DNA from 2 places in the Anoxybacillus andreesenii genome. Region 2 is predicted to be linked to the other one. Evidence: riboswitches for the same ligand, from Rfam matches in the RefSeq annotation. Region 2 holds a riboswitch; the other holds the start of a gene.
The links. A riboswitch is a leader RNA that binds a small molecule or an ion and turns the genes downstream of it on or off. The one in region 2 is predicted to bind glycine.
Positions count from the first base shown of each region.

Region 1 (7,940 bases), on a different contig from region 2:
TCTACGATGATAGGCATATAATGGTCATAGACGCCTGCTCCTAAGAAGGATGCATTAGCTTTCAAATCAGCATTTTTTGCGGCTAATTGAGATAATTCCTTCATGAGGGCCGTTTCAGATTTTGCCTCTTTAATCTTGTATTCTCCCTTAAATTGCACGCTTTCAGGAATATCATTGAAAAGGTCCTGAACGGAAGAAACACCTATTGTGTCAAGCATTTCTTTTTGATCTGCTTCTGTCATCGGTAAATAACGATGCTTCATGGTTGAATCCCCTCTCTCTACTTTTCTCTTTTATAAAATGGAGTCGAAATCAATTTTGCCTTTGCCCTCTTCCCACGAATCTCTACATCCACCTCAGAATCGAGTGCTCCAAACTCCCTTTTAATTAGAGCGAGCCCGATATTTTTCTTTAGGGTTGGAGATTGGGTACCTGTTGTGACTTCCCCGATTTTTTCGTCACCAGCAAACACTGCATACCCGTGACGTGGAATCCCTCGATCGATCATTTCAAGGCCAACTAATTTACGTGGTACTCCATTTTCCTTCTGCTCTTTTAATGCGGCTTTTCCGATAAAATCATCTTCCTTGCCTAGCTTAACGGCAAAGCCTACACCAGCCTCAAGGGGTGATATTTCAGGAGAAAGCTCTTGACCATAGAGCGCTAGACCTGCCTCGAAGCGCAATGTATCACGACAGCCTAATCCACATGGTAAAACCCCATCGTTTTTGCCAACCTCTAAGATGCGCTCCCAAAGGGAAGCAGCATCATTTCTATGGCAATAAATTTCGAAGCCGTCTTCTCCTGTGTAGCCTGTGCGAGAAACAAGTGCTTTCTTGCCATCAATTACGACATCCTCTTGAAATTTGAAGAAGCCAATTTGACTAAGATCGTCTTCAGTCAGCTTTTGCAATACCTGTTCAGCCAATGGACCTTGGAGCGCTAACTGGGCCATGTCTTCAGAGATATTGTTTAGGGTGACTTCCCCTTCAACATGCTCCTTCAACCAATCAAAGTCTTTGTCTGTATTAGCTGCATTGACAACCAACAAATAGTCCTCATCTGCCATTTTGTAGACCAAGAGATCGTCGACCGTTCCACCATTTTCGTAGCACATCGCGGTATATTGTGCCCCCCCGCTCTTTAGCTTTGAAATGTCATTGGTCATCATTTTTTGAAGAAACTTAAGACTATCAGGTCCTTTCACCTCTATTTCTCCCATATGAGAGACATCGAACATCCCTGCTTTCGTCCGTACCGCTTCATGCTCCTCCTTAATACTTGAAAACTGTACGGGAAGCTCCCAGCCGCCAAAATCAATCGTCTTTCCCCCATAGTTTTTGTAGACATCAAATAGTGGTGTCCGTTTTAATTGTGACATTTCCATTACCCCTTTCTATCAGCAAGCATATTAAACTCATTCTGAAATTTCCTAAAAAAAGGACAGAGACCCCCCTAATCATAAAGTGAGGTCTCTGTCCTGGCACCTGAAAGTTTACCATTAAGGCTTTCCCCTTTGGTGGCTTCCGTGGTGGAAGCGCTCTCCAGAGTTGCGTCAAACAAGAGTTCTTTTGCCTGAGAGATTCACAATTTCTTGCTTGCTCCTTCGGCGCTACGAATGTAGTCTCTCCCCCTGTTCTCATTCGCCATTATAAAAATACCCAATTGGGTCATACTAAAACATACTTAAATTAGAAATTATAGGATAATTTCTTAAATATATTTTCCATGTGACAAAATTTCAAACTTTCAAATACATCCTACCATTAACAATAGGTAAGGGCAACAATAATTTAGAGAGGAGCTGTTTTTATGACGGTAGCAATCGAATTTGATTCCTCATGGGTAGACGGATTTCTCAGGCGTGTGGAAGATGACGGTCCATGGGGAAGCTGGGATCTATATAAGCTCGCTGTCGAAGTGGAAAAGCATACGGTCATTGAAGAATTTGAGGGTTTGATTGCTCCGAAGCACTTGCCGCAGCTGACCCCCTTGCCCCACCAATTGGAAGTGGCCAAGCAGGTCGTTGAAAATATGAACGGAAAAGCCATTTTAGCTGACGAGGTTGGGCTTGGAAAAACGATCGAAGCAGGACTTATTCTGAAAGAATACATGATTCGTGGACTTGTGAAAAAAGTTTTGATTCTCGTACCCGCATCCCTTGTGACCCAATGGGCCAGCGAGCTGACCAGCAAATTCTATATCCCTGCGGTTGCACAGAAGAAAAGCTATGTATGGGAGCAATGTGATGTCGTCGTCTCGTCGATTGACACGGCAAAAAGGAGTCCACATCGCGAGATTATTTTCAATCAAGACTATGACCTCATCATCATTGACGAGGCGCATAAGCTCAAAAATAATAAAACGAAAAACTATGAATTTGTGCAAAGCTTAAAGAAAAAATTCTGTTTACTTCTCACGGCAACGCCGATCCAAAATCGGATCAGCGAAATATTTAATCTTGTGTCCCTATTAAAACCGGGACATCTCGGCAGTGAGTCCATGTTCTATGAAAAATATAAAAGGGATTCACGTTCATTGAACGATGATGAACACTTAAAAGAACTTGTAAAAAAGGTAATGATTCGAAATCGAAGGGCAGATACAGGGATTGAATGGACAGACCGACATGTGGAAACGATCCCTATTCATTTTTCAAAGGAAGAACGAGAATTATATGAGGGTGTTACTGAATTACGCAGAGATGAGAACTGGATGACGTCAAGTGCTTTTGCTGTTATGACCTTGCAAAGGGAGGCTTGTAGCAGTCGCGAGGCCGTCTTTGTGACATTAAAAAATATGCTACAAAAACAGGAGAATCCCAGCCCCTACTTCGAACAGCAAATCCAAATGCTGATAGGTAAGGTTGAGGCAGTAGGGATGAATTCTAAGGCAGAGAAGGCCCTTGAATTGATCCGACAAATTAATGATAAAGTGATAATCTTCACCGAGTATCGCGCTACACAATTATATTTGCAATGGTTCTTAAAACAAAATGGAATAAGCTCCGTTCCCTTTCGAGGTGGATTTAAACGTGGGAAGAAGGATTGGATGAGAGAACTGTTCCAAAAGCATGCTCAGGTGCTGATTGCAACTGAAGCTGGCGGAGAAGGAATCAACCTTCAGTTCTGTCACCATATCATTAATTTTGATTTACCATGGAACCCGATGCGATTGGAGCAAAGAATTGGACGTGTCCATCGACTGGGCCAGGAAAAAGACGTACACATCTATAATTTCGCGATCAAGGATACAGTAGAAGAGCATGTCCTCAAGCTTTTACATGAAAAAATCTCATTATTTGAAAAGGTGATTGGAGATTTAGACGATATTTTAACCAAGCTGGAATTTGGCAATTTTGAAGACTATTTAATCGATATTTTCGGTCACTCCAGCTCCGAAGGGGAGATGAGGATCAAAATGGATAACCTGCAATCGATGATTCAATTGGCCGAAGATCTACAGGAGAGTGAAACCAATGAAGCAGCACGAAATTCATCAATTTCTTGAGAAATACTTTACCGCAAACAATTGTGAAATTGTGGAGAACGGTCAAGGATATATGACTGTTCAGCTAACCGTTGAGCTTGATAAAGAATTGATGAACCGCCCTTTTTACTGGCACTATTTAGAGAAAACAGGTGGAGTGCCTAATCCAATGAAACTAACCCTTATCACGGATAGGCAAATGACACCAGAGCATATCAAGGGGGAGGAAATCCACTTTGGCTCTCCACGACTGCATCAAATTTTTGAATCAACGAAAAATTTAGCTGGATATATTCGCTTATATGAGAAAAATTTATTTTCTAATGGACAGCATGTTCCTCTAAGACCTTGGCTTGGCATCAACCTGAAAATCTCCTATCAATCCGACAGGAAACGGGATGTCTTCAAGTCTATTGGTCTTCAGCTTATCAATGGACAGATGGTCGAAAATTTCCATGAGCAATTGCTACAGCTTAAACTCACACCGAAGATTCCTGACTATTCCTTTACATTATCACCATTAATCATGCCGGGAAGCGGCGTCTCAAGAATTGAAGCCCATTTAAGAAGTAAATTAGAAATAGAAGACCATCAATGGGCTGCAGAGGCAAGAAAACGCTGGCAGCAGGATTTACAATTATTAGAGCATTTTTATGAAGAAGCAGAGGAAAAAGGGGAGAGCTACGAAAATGAAAAAAAAGCACTGCAGGAACAATACGAGCCTAAGGTAAAAATCTCGATCATCAATGGGGGCCTTTTCTACCTCACCGAAAAGGCCATATAAATAAGGTAAGTAGCCTTGCTACTTACCTTTTCCTTTTCAGAACACTAGTAAACACATAAGGGAGCATCCCAAACCAACGAAACCAGAAGCCCTCTTTTTCCTCTTTTCGTGCCTGCTTGATTTTTTTTCGTTCATCCCTTGGCTGGTCAATATATTGGACAACCGTTTGTGTAATATATTTCACATAGTCATTCGTTTTCAAAGTCGACATCCCTGCCTTCCTCTTATTCAGTAAGCAGTATGTCCGAAAATTTTATTTCTAATCTTCAATTCAAGGGTTAATTCCGTTCCAGCCACTTCACCATTTTCTGGACATTCGTATCATAATAGCTCATCGCTACTAAATCCGTTTGTTCATCCGTATTAAGCCGATAGGTAATTTGAAAAAGATCCGTCGCTATTTTACTTATACTGTAGGAAACCGTACCCTCTTCATAAATAAAGTTCCCTTTCGAAGTCAATAAACCCTCTTGAAGTTGACTTTCTACCTTTTTCATAGACAGAAGAAAGTAGAACTGATTTCTTTCAAAATCCTCGATTTCCAATAGATATCTTTTTTCGGAAATGTATTGGTTAAAATGAATGGATAAAAAGGTCATAAATATCAGCAGAATGCAAAGAGTGACCGGAAACATAAAGCCTTTTTCATTCATTACTTATCACCTATATTCAAAATTCATCGCCAATAAACATATGGATGGCTCTGCTTTCTCTCTGACCAAAAATATTGTTTACCTCAATCCAAATGGCGTGATTCCTTTTCTCGAACCGAATCTCTTGAACATTTTGTAAAACAACCTCATGTCCTTTCGCATCTACACGCCTTCTCACCAAGTTTTTATATTGCTGGTAAACGATTATCTCTTCACCATAAAGAAGGGTTAAATCTCCATTTACCACATCACTAAATTCACTTGCTTGAACTTCCTTTTTTAATTGATTGATAAACAGCTCCCATTCCATTTGCTGAATCCGTGCATCGATTGAATTCTGACTAAAAAGAATGGTAAAGAAAAGCGGAAGGAAGGAGGCCACCATGCAGAAAATGGAGAAAGAAAATAGCATTTCCAGCATCGTGAATCCTTTATTATTCAAGCCGTTCACATTTTTCCTGTTGTTCTTTAAAAGCATCTTCATAGCTAATACACACCCTTGTTGGTCTGCTTTCACTGCCCGCTTCCCAATTTATCAGGTAGGAGCCGTTCTTAATGACCTCCTCCCGATCCTCAAAAATCCCTTCCATTAGATAAACATGAAGGACATCATACATGAGATGTGTTGCCGTAATCTCCCTTTGTGTATCGATGGATTGTTTATTTACATGGATATATAAGGGGAGTAGGCTTAAGGTCATGAGAATCCACATCGATAGGGAAAGCAAAAGTTCAACCAAAAAGAAGCCCTTATGATTTGATAACATAAAATCTCCCCCTACCTAATTGAAAGGTCATTTGATAGCGCTCCCCATCGATATAAAAATAAATGGAACCAAAGCTGCTAATATTACCATTCGAATGGTAGCGAAAAAATAGTTTTTGTGAGCCTTCAGAAACTGTTATCTTGTCGGAATACTCCCTTTTGATCAAGATCTCTCCATTCTGCTTTCGTATATAATAGAATTTCTCTGGGATGACAAAATTGACACTCACCAGCTTTTGACTGGTTATGGCATGCTGTTGTGCATAAAGAAGATCGGCCTTTAATTGGGTAAAAAAGAGCTGTTTTTCCAGCTGGATGCTTTGTGTCCTTAATAATAGGCTCGATAAGGAAATGATCAGGAGGAAAATACTTAAGACAATTAACGACTCAATCAGCGTAAAGCCTTTTTCATTACGGGGCAGCACTTGGGGTTTCACCAATAACATTCACTTCGCCTTTTGCGCCAATTTCTACCTTATCTCCATTTGGGCATGTCGTTTGATTAATATACTTTTCCTTTTGCAACTCCTCCAAACTGCTTGGCAGCTTATTTTTATCCATTTCAAAGGCCTGTACCTGAGCTTCGACCATCTTCACAAATGCCTTGCATCCCTTTGAATTAATCGTTGAATTATGCTTTGTAATATTTGGAATGGTAATAATAAGGAGGACAGAAATGACGAGCAAAACGATCATCATTTCGATCAGGGTAAAGCCATGTTGATTATTTTTCATTCATAAATCTCCTTTCTAAAATCCATCTAAAAGCTGGAACATTGGCAACAAAATCGCTAAATACATGGAAACAACAATCATCCCTATGAGGGAATAGAGGATCGGCTGGATCGTTTTGAACATTTTGTCCATTTTGTTTTGTAATTTTTCCAAACAATACTTGCTAAAGAATAATAGCTCCTGCTCAAGCTTCCCGTTTTCTTGACCATGCTTCACAATGAAAATCAAGTCTTCCTCGAAGAATGGATATCTCTTGACGATTTCCGCAAAGGATTCCCCTGTGGAAAGGTGGTCCTGCATTTCTCGTCCTAGCTGCCGGTCGAAGGAGTGCTTCTCATGCTCTTCAAACAATTTCAGTGCTTCCAGGATCGACAAACCTCCCCCTAACAAATAGCTTAACTGGATGGAAAAATAATGGGTGGTATACAATCGAGAGAAGGCACCCATATAGGGAATGGAAACCATTATCCTTCTTTGCTTTATGGGTGAGTACTTCTTAAATCTGAGGAAGTAATAGGACAATCCAACATAAAGAAGGAGCATGAATAGAAGTAGAAAAAGGGGAAAAATTTCTCCTGTTACGTATACAATCTTCATAAACACATTCGGAGACAAGTTCATCGATTGAAATAACGAGGTATACTGTGGAAGGAGTATTTTTTCGACAAAAACAAACAGGAACAGGGTCATCACCATTAATAATAATGGATAGATCATGATTTTCTTTAATTTATCTGCATCACCCTCTCTTTTAAGCATCATCTCACTGCCATCACGGAATGCATCAGCTAAGGAGCCGTGCTGCTCTGCGAAATAAACGAAGCCAACAAGCGTCTGGTTAAAGCCTAAATCAAATAAAATTTTGTGGAGTGGATATCCCTCCTTTAAATCATCAAGCGATTGACGAATCTCCTCCTTCCGTGTTTCACTCATCTGATATGTGACGGAATGAATCGCTTCTGCTAACGGGTAACCACGTGCAAGCAGGTCACCAGTTCTTTTTAGAAAATCCGCTTGCTCCTTTAATTTCCACTTACGACTTCTCATCATCATACACCCAGCGCTCATATTCTGTTTCTTTAATGTATCCTAGGGCAATCCCCTTCTTAATGACATCTTTTAAGGATTTATAAGAAGAGGGATTTTCATGACGTAACACACTAGTCAAGGCTTTACCTGTTAGAAGCTCAAACACACTCGCTCTTTTTTGGTGGCTTGCGGAGAAGCAAAAAGGAGAGCAGGTACCCTCACAATAGGGACATTGTAATTCCACTAGCCTTTGTGCGGCTACAGCAACAAGAGTCTGTTCTATTTCCAATTGATTCACTCCAAATTCTAATAAGCGATAGATGGCTCCCTTGGCATCACGGGTGTGCATTGTGCTTAACACGAGATGCCCGGTCAAAGATGCACGAATGGCGATTTTTGCTGTTTCACTGTCTCTGATCTCACCCACCATAATAATATCTGGATCATGCCTAAGAATAGCCTTCAAACCAGTTGCATAGGTCAC
Region 1 covers NZ_JAUSTU010000012.1:67,872-75,811, reverse strand. Annotated here, with positions in the region: gene gcvPA (aminomethyl-transferring glycine dehydrogenase subunit GcvPA) at 1-263, opposite strand, end outside; gene gcvT (glycine cleavage system aminomethyltransferase GcvT) at 281-1,381, opposite strand; glycine riboswitch at 1,554-1,643, opposite strand; gene J2S07_RS13415 (DEAD/DEAH box helicase) at 1,813-3,510, shown strand; gene J2S07_RS13410 (YqhG family protein) at 3,479-4,273, shown strand; gene J2S07_RS13405 (YqzE family protein) at 4,296-4,475, opposite strand; gene comGG (competence type IV pilus minor pilin ComGG) at 4,552-4,926, opposite strand; gene comGF (competence type IV pilus minor pilin ComGF) at 4,943-5,410, opposite strand; gene J2S07_RS13390 (hypothetical protein) at 5,361-5,693, opposite strand; gene comGD (competence type IV pilus minor pilin ComGD) at 5,677-6,138, opposite strand; gene comGC (competence type IV pilus major pilin ComGC) at 6,104-6,427, opposite strand; gene comGB (competence type IV pilus assembly protein ComGB) at 6,443-7,474, opposite strand; gene comGA (competence type IV pilus ATPase ComGA) at 7,461-7,940, opposite strand, start outside.
Region 1: another riboswitch for glycine. It lies ahead of gcvT (glycine cleavage system aminomethyltransferase GcvT); the one in region 2 lies ahead of J2S07_RS20410 (amino acid permease).

Region 2 (7,940 bases):
GATGGACGGGAAATCATGAATCAGACAGACGCATATTCTTATTCCTTTGATATCGAAGATGAGACAGATGTTAAAAGGCGATCTAGAGATATGAGCTATGTACTTGATCAATTAGCAACAATAAATGATAAGGATCCTCAAGGTTTGCTTACTGGAAAGATGGATATGGATAGAATCGGTATATTTGGTCATTCATATGGAGGTTCAACAGCTGCTCAAGCATTGTTGGATGATAGTAGGATCTCTGCAGGAATCAATATAGATGGGCCTTTGCATGAACCGGTAGCCAGCTCAGGATTTGAACAGTCTTTTATGTTTATTTTAGATGACGATTATCTTTATATACCTGATGAAGAAATTCAGTATACGAATATCACTCCAGAAGAATTTCAAAAGTATCATGATAAAATTACAGAGCTTGCTGATTTTCACTATAAAGAGGGAATAAAGGGCGATACTTTTATGCTTACTTTTATAGAAGGAGATCATTATACTTTTACAGATTTCCCTTTTCTCTCTCCTCTATTGTCATGGAATATTGATGTAAATCAGTTCCATCAAGTTATGAATCGGTATATTTTGGCCTTCTTTGATCACTATGTAAAAGGGGAAGAGCCTGATTCATTACTTAGGAAAGAGAAAAAAGAAGACAAGTTCTACTATTTTAGAGCCAATATTAAAAATCATTGATAGTTTAAAATAAGATTGGTCAGTTGTATCAAATTCTTTCGATTATCTTAACTTATCTTGTTTTTTAGTTCCAACAATCTTATTTAATGTTTCAAGAACATTTTCTAACTCTGCTAAGCTTGCTTTTGAATAATATTTTTCCACAAGAATATCGTCAATTTTTTTAAGAAGCTGATGGAACTCTTTACCCCTATCCCCAAGATAAATAAAGGTTTTTCTACGGTTTATTGAATTTTCTTGACGATATATCATTTTCATTTCTTCAAGCTTTGAAATTACTTGGCTAACTGCACTTTTTGAAATCTCAAAGTGATTTGCAATATCATTCGCAATTACTGGTTCATTACGAATGATATAACACATAATAATTTCTTGTTGAGGGGTTAAGTGGAAATTCCCTAATTCCTCAACCTCTTTCGTTTCTTTTAAAACTAACAATTTGAACTGCTCAAATTGTTGATTGATTTTGTCTATTAGTATTAAATAATCCTTCACAGATTTATCATCCCTAGTTCATTTTGAAAGTTCATTGTTAAGTTAATTTTGCTTAACTATTATATATTTGTCAATATTGGGTGATAGGGTAAATTTAAGGCAATGGAATGAATTCCGCACAAATCAAAATTGTCATCAACAAAGCAAAATAAAAAGGATACAGTCTATTTTAAAAAAAGAAAAGTCCTGTATCCTTTTTTTACATAGTCATTTCACCGTTGTCGTAGTTAAGTTGCCATTGGATTCCGAATTTATCTGTTACTTGCCCATAGAGCTTACTCCAAAAAGTTTCTTGCAGCTCCAATCCAACTGTACCGCCCTCTTTTAATTGTTCATACCAGGATTTTAAATCCTCCATATTTTTACTAATTAGAGCGAGTGTAACGTTGTCCCCAATAGCATATGGTTGACCTGGGAAGTTATCTGAAAACATAACATTGCTTCCATCGATGTTAAGACGCGCATGCATGACTAAATTCTTTGCCTCCTCAGGAAGCGGGAATTCTGGATTTTGTGGAGATTCACCGAATGTCATAATTTGTGGTGTTTCTGTTTTAAACACTTTCGCATAAAATTCAATTGCTTCGCGGCAATTGCCATTAAAAACAAGATAAACTTCAACAGCCATTCTTTCCACCCCTTAACAAAGTAATATGTTCAAATCCTATTCTATCCGATTATTTCCATTATAGACCAGCTTTTGTGCAAATATTTCCTGAGAAAAATCAAATGTTCACGACCATATTATTGACCCACATGGAACTGTATTTTCAAATAAGGGGGAGATTGGCGATTCATTTTCAGAAAAATGTTATGATAGATGCAATATGCCTTCAGGAGATGGAAAATCTATGAAAATTCCAATTTTGTTTGAAGATAATCATCTGCTTTTGGTAGAAAAGCCAATTAATATTCCTGTACAAGCAGATAGTAGTGGGGATCTTGATCTGTTAACGATATTAAAAAATGATCTAAAAAGCCGCTATCAAAAACCTGGTAATGTATATTTGGGACTTGTACACCGCCTCGACCGTCCCGTTGGTGGTGCCATGGTGTTTGCAAAGACTTCTAAGGCCGCTTCTAGATTATCGGATATGATTCGTAAGAATGTGATTGAACGGAATTATCTTGCGGTTGTTCACGGAAAACCAGACAAGAAAGGAGGACAGCTGGTCCATTATTTACATAAGGATACTCGGAAGAATAAAGTGTCCGTTGTTTCTTCTAATCATTCACATGCTAAAAAAGCAGTGCTAGATTACGAGGTTATCGAATCAAAAAATGGATTTAGTCTGCTTTCTGTGAATCTTCACACCGGGAGACCTCATCAAATACGAGTTCAATTGTCAGCAATGGGCAACCCAATTTTTGGGGATCAAAAATATAGAGGGCATCTACAAAAGCCAGGCCAACAGCTTGCACTTTGGGCCCATTCGCTTTTTTTCGAGCATCCTGTAAGGAGGGAACCGGTAGGGGTTTATTCATTGCCTCCTAATCGTTACCCTTGGAATCTATGGGGGACTTTGACTGGGGAAAACAAATATCTCAATCTTATCGGTCATCATGCAAAATAGCAGAGGTAAAATGGATGAGTATAAATTCTGCAAATCATTTAATACCTTATCATAAAGATGATGTAGAAAGGTTGTTGAAATCCTCCTCACCTTATACTTTTATAATGCTGTTTTCGCACGGATTGTGGTTCTGGAATGTCCTTAATACCGGCCATTCCATTTCATACTAGGCGTGCGATACGCATAAATTGAGTAGCACTTTTCTCCGTTGTTTCTACAGATAGACTGCATAAACAAGAGTTTTGTCTAATTATTTTTTGTTCAAAAGCAACAATGTTTGAGAAAAGAGCCTTTATAATTGAATGGAAGTAGGTGTTTTATGGAGATCATCGCATTTATAATAATTATTTTAGTCGCTTCCGTCCTTCAGACGAGTACAGGATTTGGATTTTCAATTTTGGCTACTCCTTTTCTTCTTTTACTATTTGAACCCATTGAGGCCATTCAAATCAATTTAATATTGTCTTTATTTATTTCAGGTGCATTAATAATGAAAATTAGAAAGGATATTGATTACGGAATCCTTAGAAGGTTTGTGGCAGGAAGTGTTTTTGGTCTGCCCATAGGGATTCTGAGCTTTTTGTTAATTGATATCAATAGATTGAAGTTGGGAATAAGCCTTATTATCATCGTATTAACAATCTTGCTCATCCTTAAGTTTCGAATGAACCAAAATAAGAAGAGAGACTTAATTGTTGGAGGACTTTCAGGATCACTGACAACAAGCATAGGGATGCCCGGGCCACCATTGTTATTATATTTTTCGGGAACAGGTACCCAAAAAGAAAAATTAAGAAGCACTACACTAGCCTTCTATTTATTTATATACTTTGTTAGTTTAATCATCCAAGTGACTTTCGCTAGAACAAGTAAGACAATTTGGGTTTCAAGTTTATGGGCGCTACCCTTGGTTTTTGTGGGGCTATTTTTGGGACAAATCCTATTTAAGCTGATTAATCAAACTGTTTTTCGCATATTTACATATATCATTTTATTGTTTACAGGGATTTATTTGCTGATTGATAGTTTAGGGATATGGTAGACAATAAGGTGTTTTTGCTTTGATACCTAAAAGAATTTTCCATAATTAGTGGTTATTCCGTAGAGAAAAAGCGAAAAAAATAACAGCACTCTTTGATGGAGAAGTGCTGTCTTCTTATTTTGAGATAAGCATGGATGAATGATTATTTTTCCTCTTGTGGTGAATTTCTTATGAATCCTCAACATGCATTGTAATGTTGCCTCTGTCATGACCCCAGCATAATGCATCATCTTATTGTTCACTGCCTCGTTTACAGCAAAAATGTAGTCGTTTGTGGCCAAGGATTTTAGAGTGTCAAGTCTTCCATCTTGTTTGACGGCTTGCCAAAAGTCTGATTTTTCCTTCGTTATGCCAGCATAGTCTGTATAATCGCTCTTAAGCTCAGTTCCCAAACCTAAAACGGTAAAGCTGTCTTTTTCTTCTAAAGTATAATTTGCCATAGTTAAAACCTTCCTTCTTTAGATTAATCAAATGGTTTGTTTTTACCTTTGATACGTTTATAATATCCTTAAATCATGTCAAAAAATGATACTGTTTAGGAGAACTCGATGAAAAAAGTTGAGCGAATTAATACGATCATGCGGTATATCAACAACCGCGCCCATTTTACTATTTCTGAAATCATGCAAGAATTTCATATTTCTCGTTCAACAGCGATTAGAGATATCAGAGAAATTGAAGCCATGGGAATGCCACTTGTCGCTGAAGTCGGAAGGGATGGGGGCTATTTTGTTATGAGCAACTCTGTCCTGCCAACTGTTCGCTTTACTGATAATGAGATCAAAGCTCTTTTTATTGCCTTTATGGCTACAAGAAATCAACAGCTCCCTTATCTAAAGAGTCGACAGTCTTTAGCTGAAAAATTACTCGGCCTTATCTCAGAAAGCCAGCAGGAGACTCTTGTGCTTTTAAATCAAATCTTGCTTTTTGAGGGGACAAACCCCAATAATCCTGATCTGCTGGATCTGTCGGACCTTCCCCATCCTATGTTAGAAAAACTTATTCAAATCCTTCTGTTGGATCGCTATTTATTGCTTACCATCAAAGAAGGGAAGGAAATTAAGTCTTACTCCATATATCTCTTACATCTTTATCGGGAAAAAAGCCTTTGGCTGATTGAAGGCTTTGACTTAAAGGAAGAGAAGAGACAAATCTTTCCCGTGGACCAGCTCACCGATGTTAAACCAAATCCGGTGAAAAAAAGTTTAAGTAAGAAAAAGATTTTAGAAAAAATACGTAAGCAGGAAGAAGCAAACAATCTTGTCCTTGAACTTGGTCCAAAGGCGATTGCCCAGTTCAAAAAATACCATCCTTTGAAAGTCTCTATTTCCTATACAAACCCTTATCAAACCACAGCCATTCTAAAGACTTTTATTAATGTTGATAATCCTGAAGAATTGAGCGAAATAATCAATTGGCTACTATTTCTTGGTGGGGAAATCAAGGTGAGGGAAGTGCCAGACGAAATCTTAGAAGGTTTACAAGAGAGATTACTTTTATTCTGCCCGTAAGCGGTGTTAGTTAAACCTAGACTGAACTATCAAAAACAGTTGAAAATTGAAATTAAATTACTACAAAAAGGTCCAATTCCAAAGAGTGGAATGTGGTTATTTCCCGTTGACAAATGATGTTATCAGTCCTATAATTTAAAATTATTCAGAAATAGTTATTAGTAAGAAGATAATTTAATAGTTAGCAAGCTATGATTGCTATGGATCACACTATAGCAGGAGCAGCTTCTGGAGAGACCGCTGGGGTTCAGCGGCGCCGAAGGGTTCACAATCTCAGGCAAAAGGACAGAAGAGTAATGAATATATATTTGTTATGCTGATCATCGTTAGCATAGCAAATTGTATTTGCTATTCTTAGACCTAAGAGATTGGAGAACATCCAATCTCTTTTTTTATTGGGTATTCTAATTGCTCATTATTTCGCATTCGATGAAACAACAAAACTTTTAGGGGGAGATAACATTGGGACAACAAGGATTAAAGAAGGATTTAGCAAGTCGGCATGTTCAACTAATTGCGATTGGCGGTACGATTGGTACAGGATTGTTCTTAGGATCAGGGAAAGCCATCCAATTGGCAGGACCATCGATCATATTTGCTTATTTAATCGTAGGTATCGCTCTCTTTTTTGTGATGAGGGCGCTTGGGGAACTCCTGTTGTCTAAAGCTGGCTATCAATCGTTTACAGATATTGCCCAAGACTATCTAGGACCTCGAATCGCATTTGTAACCGGGTGGACGTATTGGTTTTGTTGGATTATGACGGCTATGGCAGATATTATTGCAGTCGGTGTGTATGTAAGGTATTGGTTTGATATTCCGCAATGGATACCTGCTGTCATCTGTTTGATTATTCTATTAGGATTAAATCTACTAACTGTAAAGCTTTTTGGGGAATTGGAGTTTTGGTTTGCTTTAATAAAGGTCATTACGATTCTCTTATTAATTGGTATTGGAGTGATCATGTTAGTAATGGGCTCCAAGACAGATGCCGGAATGGTGACGATGAATAATCTTTGGGAGCATGGGGGACTATTTCCGAATGGAATCTCAGGTTTCCTACTGTCATTCCAAATGGTAGTCTTTGCTTATGTCGGTGTGGAATTAGTCGGTGTATCGGCAGCGGAAACAGCTAATCCAGAAAAAAACATCCCAGCGGCCATTAATAAAATTCCTTTTAGAATTCTTTTATTCTACGTTGGCGCACTTATCGTTCTATTATCAATTAACCCATGGACGGAACTCAATGCTGCAGAAAGTCCTTTTGTCAAAACGTTTAGCTTAGTGGGGATTCCATTGGCAGCAGGGATTATTAATTTTGTCGTCCTAACTTCTGCCGCTTCTGCTTGTAATAGCGGAATGTTTTCAACAAGCAGGATTCTCTATAATTTAAGCAATAATGGACAGGCATCATCCCAATTGGCAAAACTAAATAAAAATCATGTCCCGGGTAATGCGTTATGGATATCCACGATTGTTGTGTCAGTCGGTGCTCTATTAAGTAAGTTCATTCCGGAACAAGCCTTTGGAATCGTGACAACTATTAGTGCCATTTGTTTCATTTGGGTTTGGAGTGTGATTCTAATCTGCCATATAAGGTATAAGAAAGGGCGTCCGCAATTACGAGCAAAATCAACATTTAAAGCACCCTTTACACCATTTGTAAATTATGTAGTCCTTGTGATGTTTGCTGTGATCCTTGTGATTATGATGGTTGCTGAGGAAACACGTCCAGCCTTGTTGTTGACGCCTTTATGGTTTGTTCTCCTATTTACTTTGTATTCATATAGGAGAAAAAGAGAACAAAATATTAAGTTATCAGCCTAGATTCAGTACCAATTACCCCTAATTCAATGTATAAAAGGGGGCATCAAAAACGAAGGTAGAACATACGGTTTAGTAAACGTCAGGTAATTTTTAGAATTTTATTCAAGAGGTTTAAAAAACGTATGATTCTACCAAAATTCGACAATTTTTGATAACTAAATTTTCTAAAAAATATGAAAAATAGGTATACAATCATAAAAAGAGAAAGTATAATGTATATAAACTTAGTTAATTAAATTTATAAAGATAGTTATTTTCTAAGAAAGTGAGAAGGGTTATGCAACGAGGGACATTTGAATACATGAAATCAGTGAATAAATCAATCATCCTAAATAAGATTCGATTGTCCGGTTCTATTTCGCGAGCAGATATTGCAAGAGAATCCGGGATCACCCCTCCCACCGTGAGCACGATAGTGAAAGAGTTGATTCATGAAAATTTGGTGGTAGAAAGTCATCTTGGTGAATCGATAGGGGGGAGGAAACCAACACTGCTTCAATTAAAGGAGGATGGCTACTATGTGATTGGGATAGATGCCGGTTCTAATCGGATAAAAGGGATTATCAGTGATTTAGTAGGCGGCATTTATAGCCGGGCTGAAGTGGAAATTCATCCAAATATCACGAAAGAGGAATTTCTGAATAGTTTGTCCGAGGTCGTCGAACAAGTATTGAAGGACTATGGTCAGCATAAAGATAAGATTCTGGGTATCGGTGTAGCGATGCATGGGATCATCGATATTGAAACGGGTACCTCCCTTTCTTCTGTCAATTCCGGTTTAATAAATGTTCCAATAAAAAA
Region 2 covers NZ_JAUSTU010000039.1:4,475-12,414, reverse strand. Annotated here, with positions in the region: gene J2S07_RS20445 (alpha/beta hydrolase family protein) at 1-690, shown strand, start outside; gene J2S07_RS20440 (MarR family winged helix-turn-helix transcriptional regulator) at 733-1,185, opposite strand; gene J2S07_RS20435 (VOC family protein) at 1,385-1,813, opposite strand; gene J2S07_RS20430 (RluA family pseudouridine synthase) at 2,037-2,759, shown strand; gene J2S07_RS20425 (sulfite exporter TauE/SafE family protein) at 3,079-3,801, shown strand; gene J2S07_RS20420 (effector binding domain-containing protein) at 3,828-4,241, opposite strand; gene J2S07_RS20415 (helix-turn-helix transcriptional regulator) at 4,350-5,312, shown strand; glycine riboswitch at 5,531-5,611, shown strand; gene J2S07_RS20410 (amino acid permease) at 5,775-7,139, shown strand; gene J2S07_RS20405 (ROK family transcriptional regulator) at 7,441-7,940, shown strand, end outside.